Linked DNA regions of Agarilytica rhodophyticola. The protein of the gene in region 2 binds, or shares a complex with, the protein of the main gene of each other region. Links are inferred from orthologs where the notes say so. Each region holds a gene or a part of one and is shown on either strand. Other genes may lie near its edges.

Evidence for each region.
Region 1: the proteins of rne (region 2) and pnp are in contact, whole or in part, in a cryo-EM structure (PDB 9QH0), measured with the Escherichia coli proteins. The link is inferred for Agarilytica rhodophyticola from one-to-one orthologs.
Region 3: the proteins of rne (region 2) and eno are in contact, whole or in part, in a solved structure (PDB 2FYM), measured with the Escherichia coli proteins. The link is inferred for Agarilytica rhodophyticola from one-to-one orthologs.

The regions. Positions count from the first base shown.
Region 1 is NZ_CP020038.1:1,385,532-1,388,463, forward strand. It holds pnp (polyribonucleotide nucleotidyltransferase), read left to right. Parts: upstream 1-361; coding sequence 362-2,503; downstream 2,504-2,932. Other genes in the region: rpsO (30S ribosomal protein S15), read left to right, coding at 1-8; BVC89_RS05920 (MipA/OmpV family protein), read left to right, coding at 2,597-2,932. UniProt on the Escherichia coli protein: Involved in mRNA degradation. Catalyzes the phosphorolysis of single-stranded polyribonucleotides processively in the 3'- to 5'-direction. Also involved, along with RNase II, in tRNA processing.
Region 2 is NZ_CP020038.1:2,874,736-2,881,363, forward strand. What follows is about bases 1,391-4,829. They hold rne (ribonuclease E), read right to left. Parts: upstream 4,510-4,829; coding sequence 1,591-4,509; downstream 1,391-1,590. Outside these bases: BVC89_RS12300 (Bax inhibitor-1/YccA family protein), read right to left, coding at 1-602; BVC89_RS12305 (hypothetical protein), read right to left, coding at 948-1,127; 23S rRNA pseudouridine(955/2504/2580) synthase RluC, read left to right, coding at 5,413-6,348; BVC89_RS12325 (HAD-IIIA family hydrolase), read left to right, coding at 6,462-6,628. UniProt on the Escherichia coli protein: Endoribonuclease that plays a central role in RNA processing and decay. Required for the maturation of 5S and 16S rRNAs and the majority of tRNAs. Also involved in the degradation of most mRNAs.
Region 3 is NZ_CP020038.1:1,208,240-1,211,025, reverse strand. It holds eno (phosphopyruvate hydratase), read right to left. Parts: upstream 2,144-2,786; coding sequence 857-2,143; downstream 1-856. Other genes in the region: kdsA (3-deoxy-8-phosphooctulonate synthase), read right to left, coding at 2,523-2,786; ftsB (cell division protein FtsB), read right to left, coding at 460-738; BVC89_RS05130 (tetratricopeptide repeat protein), read right to left, coding at 1-192. UniProt on the Escherichia coli protein: Catalyzes the reversible conversion of 2-phosphoglycerate (2-PG) into phosphoenolpyruvate (PEP). It is essential for the degradation of carbohydrates via glycolysis.

The DNA.
Region 1 (2,932 bases), 1.5 Mb from region 2 along the record:
GTCGCTAATACTGAATGCCCGCCTAAAGCGGGCATTTTTTATTGTGCTCATATCGTCAATATTCTTGTAATTCTATATTAAGCTTCATAATAGATAGCTTCGTATATTAAAGAAATTTGTGACAAAACGTTGAGGATTGAAGAATTAAGGATAATAAGGATAAATAGAAGAAAAATCTGAATGATCTCAACTCATAGGATTAACAAAAAGAATAAGAAACTAAGAAGAATACCTTAAGAATAAGATACTAAATTAGCTTATACGTGAATTACTAAGTTGGTATGTATTCTAGTTTTTGTATTTATAAATTGTAGACAAATGCTCTGTGCAATGGGGCACGAGCGAATAAAAGGATAAAAAAGTGAATCCAGTAATAAAACAATTCCAATATGGTAACCAGACCGTTACCTTCGAAACTGGCAGAATTGCTAGACAGGCCACAGGAGCTGTATTAACAACCGTCGGTCAGACTAGCGTATTGACAACAGTAGTCGGTGCCAAAGAGGCAGCACCAGGGCAAGATTTCTTTCCATTGTCAGTTCACTATCAAGAAAAAGCCTATGCGATAGGTAAAATTCCAGGTGGTTTTTTCAAACGTGAAGCTCGTCCTTCCGAGAAAGAAACATTAACCTCGCGTCTAATTGACCGCCCAATTCGTCCATTATTTCCTGCGGGCTTCTTAAATGAAGTACAAGTGGTCTGTACTGTTGTTTCTGCAGAAAAAGACGTTGATCCAGATATCGCCGCGATGTTGGGTACATCAGCAGCTCTTGCTATTTCAGGCATTCCTTTCAATGGCCCGATTGGTGCAGCGCGTGTGGGTTATTCTGAAGCCGATGGTTACCTTCTTAACCCAACTTATAGTGGTCTTGAAGCCTCTGAATTAGACATGGTGGTAGCTGGTACTAAAGATGCTGTTTTGATGGTGGAATCTGAAGCTAACGAATTGCCAGAAGACATTATGCTAGGCGCAGTACTTTATGCTCACCAAGAAATGCAAAGTGCTATCCACGCAGTCAACGAGCTTGTCAAAGATGCTGGTAAGCCACGTTGGGAGTGGACTGCTGCGGCAGAAAACGAAAGCTTAACTGCTGTTGTTAAAGAAAAATACGCTGCGCCAATTGGCGATGCCTACCTCATTACTGATAAAGCTGATCGCTATGCTCGTCTCAATGAACTGCGCACACAAGCAGTAGAAGAGCTTGTGAATGATGATTCTGATCACAATGGTGATGATGTTAAAAAGATATTTGGTAAAATTGAGAAGCAAATAGTACGTAGCCGTGTAGTCGCTGGCGAGCCTCGTATCGATGGTCGTGATACCAAAACTGTGCGTCCATTACATATCGAAATTGGTGTTCTACCTCGCGTACACGGTTCTGCACTATTTACTCGTGGTGAGACCCAAGCTATGGTGGTTTCCACCTTGGGTTCTGCACGCGATGCACAGGTAATCGATGCCTTAGAAGGTGAGCGCAAAGATAACTTTATGTTGCACTACAACTTCCCTCCATACTCGGTAGGTGAATGTGGACGTATGGGAGCAACCGGACGCCGTGAAATTGGTCATGGTCGTTTAGCTCGCCGTGGTGTTGCTGCAATGCTGCCAAAAGAAGAAGACTTCCCTTACACCATGCGTGTGGTCAGTGAAATTACTGAGTCTAATGGTTCGAGCTCGATGGCTTCCGTGTGTGGCGCAAGCTTGGCATTGATGGATGCTGGCGTACCCATCAAAGCACCGGTTGCGGGTATTGCTATGGGCTTGGTTAAAGAAGACGATGGCTTTGCTGTACTAACCGATATTCTTGGTGATGAAGACCACCTTGGCGATATGGACTTTAAAGTTGCTGGAACGTCTGATGGTATTACAGCCTTGCAAATGGATATCAAAATTGAAGGTATCACCGAGGAAATTATGGAGACAGCGCTTGAGCAAGCTTTAAATGCGCGTTTGCATATTCTGAGTGAAATGAACAAAGTTATTGCCAGCCCTCGTAAGGAGCTAAGCGATAGTGCACCTCAGTTCCATACGATGAAAGTTCACCCAGACAAGATTCGCGATATTATTGGTAAAGGTGGTGCGACTATTCGTTCTATCACTGAAGAAACGGGAGCCTCAATTGACATCGACGACGATGGCACTGTTAAGATCTACGCCGATAACGGTGAAGGTCTCAATCAGGCTATATATAAAGTTAATGAAATCACTGCTGAGGCCGAAATTGGTAAAGTTTATAAAGGTAAAGTAGTACGTATTGTCGATTTTGGTGCATTCGTTAATTTCCTACCGGGTAAAGACGGCTTAGTGCATATCTCACAAATTGCACACGAACGTGTACAAAAAGTAGAAGATCACTTGGAAGTTGGTCAAGAAATCGATGTAAAATGTATGGACATTGATCAGCGTGGTCGTATCAAGCTTTCGATTAAGGAGCTACTGGAAAAACCAGTCGAAGAAGCACAAGAGCAAGCTGCAGAATCTTCGGACGAATCTGAACAATAAAGTTTTTGCAGTTGTACGGTTGTATTAAGCTTAAAAAGCTCGCTTTACGCGGGCTTTTTTTGTGATTGGGTTGAGGATCTATAAACGGGAAAAATGAAGATATTCTGGTTAGTTATTGTTCTGTTATATATGGAATGCATTAATAAGGCTAGTGCTCAAGCACTTCCTAAATGGGAAGCAGGTCTTGGCTTAGGTGGTCAAGTTCTGCGTGACTATCGTGGTTCCAAGGAAGGGCAAGTAAACGCTTTCCCTTTTCCATTTGTGATTTATCGCGGCGATTTTATAAAAGCTGATCGAGGTGGTGTGCGAGGAGAATTCCTGACCAATGATCGCATAGAATTTACTGTAAGCGGTGAGGCTGCGCTTAATGGGCAATCTGAAGATAATGAACTGAGAGAAGGAATGCCTGAGCTGGAATCAGCATTTGAG
Region 2 (6,628 bases):
AGCGATACGTATAAAGTCACTGTTGCAGAGATATAATTTCTCTCGCCGCCATGAATAATTTGACTGGTTTGCCACATAATCAACAGTGAGGAAAGTACAGCAAACATGCAGCTAACGGCCAGACTTAGACCGGAGATATTAAAAAATACATTAGCGATGCCAGCAACAAACGCAACTAGGATACCGACCATTATAAAGTTGCCCATAAAGCTGAAGTCTTTACGTGTTACCAACGTATAGCCAGACAAACCAAAGAATATAATCGAGGTTCCGCCCAGTGCCGTTAAAATTGGCGCATAACCCATAGAGCTTACGTAGTAGTTAAGAATCGGGGCGATAGTAAACCCGAGGAAACCGGTAAGTGCAAATACCCACACGATACCCCAACCGCTGTTCTTAGTCTTTTCAACGGCGTACAGTAATCCGAAATAGGGCAGAAGCATGAATAATCCGAGGTAAGGAACATTCATAGCCATTGATATAACAGCTGTAAACGCACTAAAAGCAATTGTCATTGCTAAAAGAGTGTAAGTGTTTCGTAATACTTTACTCACCTCTGTCGAGTCGCTTACAGTACCCGCTTGAGAATAAAGCTTTTGCATAGATTATCTCCGTCCTATCGTAAAAATATAACCTAATAATACAAACAAGCCGCCTGTATTCAAAGGCTTAACTATGACTTTCGACAAATACTTAGTATAAAAGTTTGCCTTGTTGAACTAAATATTGGGTATAAGTATTAGAATTTCAAGCTTTGGCATGCTTTCCCACGGTACTTTAACTAAGGTAAAGTTAGCGTAAGGCGTATAATTAATCGCTTTGATAACAATAACTTATACTATTCTAGTTATAGGTGTCACTAAGTATTATAAGGTTCGACTTTGTTTTGTATATACCACTAGCTTTGGTGGCTGTTCGTTTCTTGTTCTTTTTGGCGGTTTGAAAATTTAAGCTTCTAAGGCAAATGAGCGACCCTCTCTTTTTAGCATAAGCCATATCTGTTCTTCCGTTAGGTCGGAGATAATAACTTCTCGCTCTTTCTTTGCTGGGTTTAACTTCAGATGATGCATTTGCTGCTGAAGCTCGTCGTAAACCTGCTGTAAGTCTTTAAAAACAGTGTCCTTCATTACATACTCCTACTTTTTAACAGTCAGCTAGACTAACTTGTATAAAAACTAACGTGGCATATTACAGCGATATTTTATCAATAGTGAGGTAATTGCATATGCGTAAAATGCGGTAAATCATGTGCGATATTGCCCACATTATTTAATAGCGGTGATTGGACTTCTTTAGCCTTTAAAAAACCCTATCCAATATAGGGGAAAGGTGGCTCTGACTTTTAACGTTGCGAAACTTTCTAGGGGCTACTGCTAGCAATTTGTCGGGCATAAAAAAAGCCTACCTGTGTAGGGTAGGCTTCTAAGTTATGGCGGTGGGGCAGGGATTCGAACCCTGGGAGCTGTTACACTCAACGGTTTTCAAGACCGCCGCTTTCGACCACTCAGCCACCCCACCTTTCGAGGACGCAGATTATACATAGGATTTCGCGAGGCACAAGCGATAACCTTATGTTTTTTATAAAAAAAACTATTCTGCAGTAGTTTGAGATGTTTTATCCTCTACTTGTTGCTTTTCTGAACTGCTTACTCTCGGATCGTTAGCCGGACGAGCGATGTTTCGTGGCTTTCTCTCTATCGCTGCTGGTGTTGCTGTATCGAGGGCGTGGCTCATTTTTGCTGCCGTTGTAACTGTGGTCACTTCAGTTGTGGCCACCGGCTTGGGCGATTGCCTTGGGTCATTTGCAGGTCGTGAAAACTTGCGTGCTACCTGTTGAGGTTCAGGCTGCATCTCAGTGCTGCTTGTCTCAGCTTGAATAGTTTTAGGCGCTTGCGCTGGCTCAGTTACCGAAATGTCTTTATCCGTCTGACCGGATATATCGGGACTAACCTGCTTTTCAACGGCTTTAACACTCGGGAGCGGGGTAGCTTCCTGAGCTTCTTCTTCACTTTTTGGTGCCGCACTATCTACAGCAGTCTCTACTTGAGTCGGCTTTGGTGCTTGAGTGGAAAGATTAATCTCTTCATTTTGCTCTCTATCAGCCACGACTTCATTTATAGGCGAGTCGATGCTAGCTTCAGTTTGTGTATCTTCTATGCCGCTTTGGGGCGCTTCTTGTTTTTCTTTTTTAGCTTCAGATTTAGCTTCAGAGTTTGTATTGGTACTGACAGGTGTTTCGTGTGCTCCTGGCTCGGTACTTATTTGTGCATCTGCAGTGCCTTTTGCCACTTGTTTCGGTTGGCTAGGCTTTTTTGCCGGCTTTTTCTGTGAGGAATTAACTTTAGAAGAGGATTCTTCTACTGCTGACGCCGCACGATTATCATTTTTTACCGTTTTCTCTTTTACTTGCTGCTTATTTTGAGATGCCTGTTCATTACTATCCGTATTTTCCTGAGCTGATTCAGGTACTGGTCCCCGCTGTTTCTGCTGAGATTTAGCTTTGCGATTAGCGGGACGGCGAGGAGGCTTATTGCTCTTGCCGTTCTGAGATTCATCGTTATTGAGATTCTTCTCATCATCATTGCGGGATTTATTATTGTCCTGCTTGCGCTGACGGTTTTTATTGCGCCCTTGTTGTCCATCATTAGATTGGCGCTTGTTCTTTGCTTGTTCTGGGGGTTTGCCTGACAAATTGTCCGTTATATTGTCGTCGTCTCGACGTCGATTATTGTTTTTGCGACGATTTTGATTGCGACGGGCATTATTAGAGTTTCTCTGGTTATTTCTATTGGATCCCTTTTTGCCTTTCTTAACTGGCTTTTTATCCTCACCGCTAAAGAGTGCTTTTAGCAAAGTAATAATCTTTTCAATTAAGCCAGGAGCTTGACGCTGGGGTGGTGCTGGCTCTGCCGGCGGTAGCTGCTGTACCGCAGGCTTGGGGATGCCTGTGGTAGACACATTGTTAGCAGGAGCTTCCACTGGCACATCCTCATTAGACATGTCAATTTTGTAGCTAGTTTCCACCGATTCAAGATCGTCATCTCGTAAGCGCTGCACTTCAAAATGGGGCGTGACGAGTTCGCTATTGGGTAAAATTACCACACGAGTATCATGCCTTGTTTCAATATCTGAGATAGCCTTGCGTTTCTCATTGAGTAAGAAGGTGCCCACTGGAACTGGCACTACTGCACGAATCTCGGCGCTTCTTTCCTTTTGGGCTTCTTCCTCTAGCAAGCGCAAAATAGATAGAGCAAGGGATTTTGTGCCTCGTATTGTGCCTTGTCCTCCGCAGCGTGGACATACTTTAGACATGGTCTCGCCAAGAGAAGGTCTTAGACGTTGACGAGACATTTCCAAAAGGCCAAAACGTGAGATGCGGCCAACCTGAACACGAGCTCTATCAACGGATAACGCATCACGCATTCGATTTTCCACAGCTCTTTGGTTTTTTACTGGGTGCATATCAATGAAATCGATAACAACTAAGCCGCCGATATCGCGTAAACGCAACTGTCGGCCGATTTCATCTGCAGCTTCTAGATTGGTTTGTACTGCAGTTTCTTCAATGTCGCCACCTTTTGTGGCGCGTGAAGAGTTAATGTCGATACTCACCAGTGCTTCGGTGACGTCAATGACGATAGAGCCACCAGAAGGTAGTTTAACTTCTCGCTCAAATGCGGTTTCTATCTGTCCCTCGATCTGAAAACGGTTGAATAGGGGCAGCTGTTCTTCGTAATACTTGACTTTGTTAGTGTAATTGGGCATCACTTGCTGCACAAAAGCGCAAGCGAGGTCGTAGGCCTCACGGTTATCAATGATAACTTCACCTACATCGGGTCTCAAATAGTCACGAATTGCGCGAATAATGACGTTGCTTTCTTGAAACAGGAAGTGAGGGGCTGATGAAGTGCTTGACTCCTCCTTGATTGCTGCCCAAAGCTTGATTAGATAATTAAGATCCCATTGTAGCTCTTCTGCCCTGCGACCAACGCCGGCTGTGCGAACAATAACGCCCATTCCCTTAGGCACATCAATTTGCCCCAATGCGTCTTTAAGTTCTGCTCTATCATCGCCATCAATGCGGCGCGATATTCCGCCTGCTCTGGGATTGTTAGGCATAAGTACCAAGTAACGCCCGGCCAAGCTTATGAAAGTGGTGAGAGCAGCACCTTTGTTGCCTCGCTCTTCCTTGTCTACCTGGACAATAACCTCCATACCTTCTTTGACCACATCTTTTATCCGGATGCGTCCTTCGATCTCTTTGGGGTCTTTGAGGAAGAATTCGCGGGAAATTTCTTTGAGGGGGAGAAAACCATGGCGCTCTGCACCGTATTCTACAAAAGCAGCTTCTAGGCTGGGCTCGATTCGAGTGATTTTACCTTTGTAAATGTTAGCTTTCTTTTGTTCTCGGAGTCGGTTTTCAATATCTAAATCGTAAAGTCGTTGTCCATCGACAAGGGCAACGCGAAGCTCTTCAGGCTGCGTTGCATTTATTAACATTCTTTTCATGTAAGAGAAATCTCTTGTAGGCACTTAAGAGATCGCTCATTGTTGAGGCGCACAGGAACAAAAATTGACCTTTTGAAAAGCATTACACTGTGTATCTAGTTCACGATACTAAAACGTGAATACACAGTTACGAATACAATCAACAGAGCGGCTCAGGTTGTAAACTTAGTTTGTGACAACAAGAAAGCCTTGGCTATATAGATAGCGAGTGCGCTGCCTATGTATACGCATATTTTTTCGAACGAGTATACATTTATATACTCGTTTTAAATTTCAATTTAAGGTTGAATAATAGAAAGCACCGACATGTCTACTGATGCCGATCATTTCTAGCCCAGACAAACGTTAACCCAGATAATTTCTAACTAAGATAATTATGAGCTTTCGCAAACTACGGTAAGGGGGTAAGGTCAGTGCATAAAGACATCTGGCTTACATAGCTTTACCGCATGTGAATTGTGCGATCTCAAAAAACAACTACCGACGTTGTAACTTAATTTATTACTTATTAACTGGGTATCAGGCGAAGATTTCTATTGACCCAACAACCTATTTATTCTCAACAATTCGCGATCATGTTTGTGCGCGAGTTTAAAATTTGTGTGAACCACAATACATGGTTCATACACCTAAAACTAACATTTAACGTGAATCAGCGGGAGCGTATGGTGTATGTGCTGCGGCTGTTTTCAACGTGAACCGGTAGTTGTTGTCATTTAGTTCGTTCACATACCGGCTTAGCTTCAATATAACATTGAAGTCAAGACCTTTCAAATAATGGGCATAATCGCTGCATGAAGCGAATATTTCGGATATCTTTCCTGGTGACTTTGAGATAATTTGGGATTTATCCGGGAAAATGCGTATCATGCCCACTCAATCTTAAGCTGTTATATGTCGTTTATGTCTGAGTCTGTTCGGTTTTTGACCATTACCCCTGATGAAATGGGGCAGCGGTTAGATAATTATCTCTCTCGAATTCTCAAGGGAGCACCTAAATCCTTGATCTATAGGATTATTCGCAAAGGTGAAGTGAGAGTGAATAAAGGGCGGGCAAAACCTGAAAGAAAGCTACAGGCTGGCGACATCGTTCGAGTACCTCCCGTACGTCTCAATGAGCAAACTCCAAGCCCCAGGCCCGGTGACCAGCTGAAAGCTTTGTTACAATCTTCTATTTTATTTGAAAACAGTGGTTTGCTCATTGTTAATAAACCTTCCGGCTTGGCTGTCCACGGTGGTTCTGGAATCAATTTGGGCCTGGTTGAAGCATTAAGGCAGATTCGTGATGATGATTACCTAGAGTTGGTGCATAGATTAGATCGAGATACCTCTGGCTGTATTATCTTGGCTAAGAAACGCTCGATGTTACGTCAACTTCATTCTCGTTTAAGAGAGCAGGGGGGAATCGAGAAGAATTACTTAGCGCTGGTTCAAGGGCATTGGTCCAAGAGAAAATCTACTATTGATGTGCCGCTTAAAAAAAATGAATTAAAAAGTGGGGAGCGTATTGTCCGTGTTGATATGGAGGGTAAACCTTCGAAAACGGTTTTTGATGTTGTGTCTTACTATCAAGACTGCACCTTGGTAAAGGCAAAGCCCATTACTGGTCGTACCCATCAAATACGTGTTCACGCCCAATATGCCAAGCACCCTTTGGTAGGGGATGAGAAATATGGTACAGACGAGTTCAATAAGCTGATGAAAAGTTGTGGCTTTCGCAGACTATTCTTACATGCGTCTTCATTACAATTTTCCCTAGAAAATGGTGAAAGCATTGACGTTTCAGCGCCTTTGCCTGAAGAGCTAGAGAAAGCTCTAAGAGCGCTGCCTAAACGTTAGGTGGCAAAATATAGGCACTCGTTGCGAGTTATATGTAAATTAAAAGCGATACGTAGTAGAAAAACAATTTTGAATAAGATTTAAATTAGTATTGATAGACTGTAGGATAATGCATGCTATATATATTCGATTGGGATGGCACCCTTAGTGACTCCGCTGAAAAAATTATTCGTTGTATGCAACGAGCTGCCATGGACTCTTCCCTCGATGTTTTAGATGATGACACCATCAAAAATATTATCGGCCTCGGCCTTCCAGAAGCCATCAAAACACTATATCC
Region 3 (2,786 bases), 1.7 Mb from region 2 along the record:
AATGTTATTTTGGGTAGGCGCTGAACCGGCCGCAGACAGTAAAGACTGTGTGCCAGCTGAAATGAGCATAGGCGCTGCAGCTCTGACAGACTTTATAAGATCTTTTAATGTGTTTTTTACCTCAGAAGCTATTCGCCCCAAAGTATCAAGCGCCGAGGTAATGGTTGGATTATTCTTTATGTAGTTGAGCATAGCCTTCAATAATATAAGTGTTATGGTTAAATTAAGACGTTCTTAAGTGTTTAAAACTTATGGTTGTAAGTGATAGATAGCGAGGCAATAGTTCATTAAGACGTGTTAATTGTCAGTTGTTAACGATCAGGTATCTAGGGCCTGTTGACCCTACTGTGAATGGCTTCTATTGCTCCTAAGAAGCAATGTTCTTCATGGCTGAGCTACGTTAAAAGTGACAAATAAAGTGCGAGTATCGAGATGTGTAGTGTCGGGGAAATATTGCTGTCAGGGGCTTTCGTTAACGATTAGAAAAAAGGTTTCGCCCTCTCTAATCATACCCATTTGGTGACGTGCGCGCTCTTCTATGCCTTCAGTGCCGCTTTTTAAAGCTTCCACTTCCGCCGCTAGTAAACGATTGCGCTCCTTCAGGCGATCGTTTTCAGCTTGTTGACGTTCAATGTCATCATTCAATCGTACTACATGCGCAAGACTGCCATCGCCTACCCAAAAACGATATTGTAGTCCTAGTACGATCAGCGTTAGCGTAACAAGCAAAAACTTCATAAATGAGAAAATTTAGTTAATCCTATTCTTAAAAGTAACACATAAATCCCAATAAAGAAAAAGGCCAGCAATGCTGGCCCTTTATATATGTGTTACGTTTCGCACATTTTAGCAAATTCTACTTAAATTCGGCACGACCACGGTAAGCAGCGTTTTCACCAAGTTCTGCTTCGATACGCAACAGTCTATTGTATTTCGCAATACGATCTGAGCGAGATAGGGAGCCCGTTTTGATCTGACCTGCAGCTGTGGCCACAGCTAAATCGGCGATGGTGGTATCTTCGGTTTCCCCTGAACGATGAGAAATCACTGCGGTATAACCTGCAGCTTGTGCCATTTTAATCGCATCGAGAGTTTCACTTAAAGAGCCAATTTGATTGAATTTAATCAAGATAGAGTTGGCGATCTTTTTGTCGATACCTTCTTGTAAAATTTTGGTGTTAGTAACAAACAAATCGTCACCGACAAGTTGAACTTTATCACCAATCTTTTGGGTTAAATCAGCCCAGCCATCCCAATCACTCTCATCCATACCATCTTCAATGGATAAAATCGGATATTTGCCGGCAAGTTCCGCGAGGTAATCGGAGAATTCTGGTGCAGAGAAAGTCTTACCTTCACCGGACATATTGTACACGCCATCTTTATAAAATTCAGATGAAGCACAATCGAGAGCTAGCGTAATATCTTTACCTAATTCATAGCCAGCATTTTTTACCGCTTCAGCAATAGCAGCAAGTGCAGCTTCGTTAGATGGTAAGTCTGGAGCAAATCCGCCTTCATCACCAACTGCCGTATTTAATCCTCGGCCAGATAATACTTTTTTCAGGCTATGAAAAACTTCGGCTCCCATACGCAACGCTTCGCTAAACGTGCTGGCAGCAACTGGCTGAATCATAAATTCTTGAATATCAACATTGTTATCTGCGTGTTCACCGCCGTTGATAATATTCATCATAGGCACAGGCATGGTGTACTTACCTTCTGTACCATTAACTTGTGCGATGTGCTGATAAAGTGGGATCTTTTTATCTGCCGCTGCCGCTTTAGCAGCCGCCAAGGATACAGCCAGAATAGCATTGGCACCAAACTGAGACTTATTTTCTGTGCCGTCGGCATCGATCATAATAGTATCGAGTTGACGCTGCTCGTTGGCATCTTTACCTAACAATAAAGGCTTAATGTTATCGTTGACATTGGCAACCGCTTTCAAGACACCTTTGCCAAGATAACGTGCTTTATCACCGTCACGAAGTTCAAGGGCTTCACGTGAGCCGGTAGATGCGCCTGACGGTGCACATGCACTGCCGATAACACCTGAATCAAGCACAACCTCAGCCATAACTGTGGGGTTGCCGCGAGAGTCCATCACTTCAAAACCTCTAACATCCGCTATTTTACTCATACAACATTCTCTCTATTGTCTTAATGAATTGGAAATCTGTTCTTTTTACCTACTTAAAAAAATAGTGTCCCTCACTATTTTTTTGGTCGCCCTCCAAAATCTGGCAGATCGGCAATTGCTCCTGCATTGCCCTAATACACCACATCCATGTGGCTACTGCGCGGAAATCCTTGATTTTAGAGGGCTCGCATTGACCTTCGGTCAATGGCGCACTTCCTGTGCTTGCTGTTCTTTTACCTACTTAAAAAATAGTGTCCCTCACTATTTTAGTGTCGTGTTTTCTGCACTTGCTTATGTTTGTAGAAGACTGAATTGACGGATAGTCGATATAGTCTTATTCCTTTTCCTTGGTATTTATTTATTAGGCTTGTGGCCTAATTTAATTAATATCTAATGGCGGTAGATTTTTTATGAGATCATCAACCCCTTTCATTTGTGCTAAAAATGGCTCGAGCTTATCCAGGGGAAGAGCACTAGGGCCATCGCATTTAGCTTGATCGGGATTGGGGTGGGCCTCAATAAATAGCCCCGCAAGTCCCACAGCGATGCCTGCGCGAGCAAGCTCAGCTGTTTGATGGCGCCGGCCGCCTGAGGCCGCGCCCAGCGGATCACGACATTGTAATGCATGGGTCGCATCAAAAAT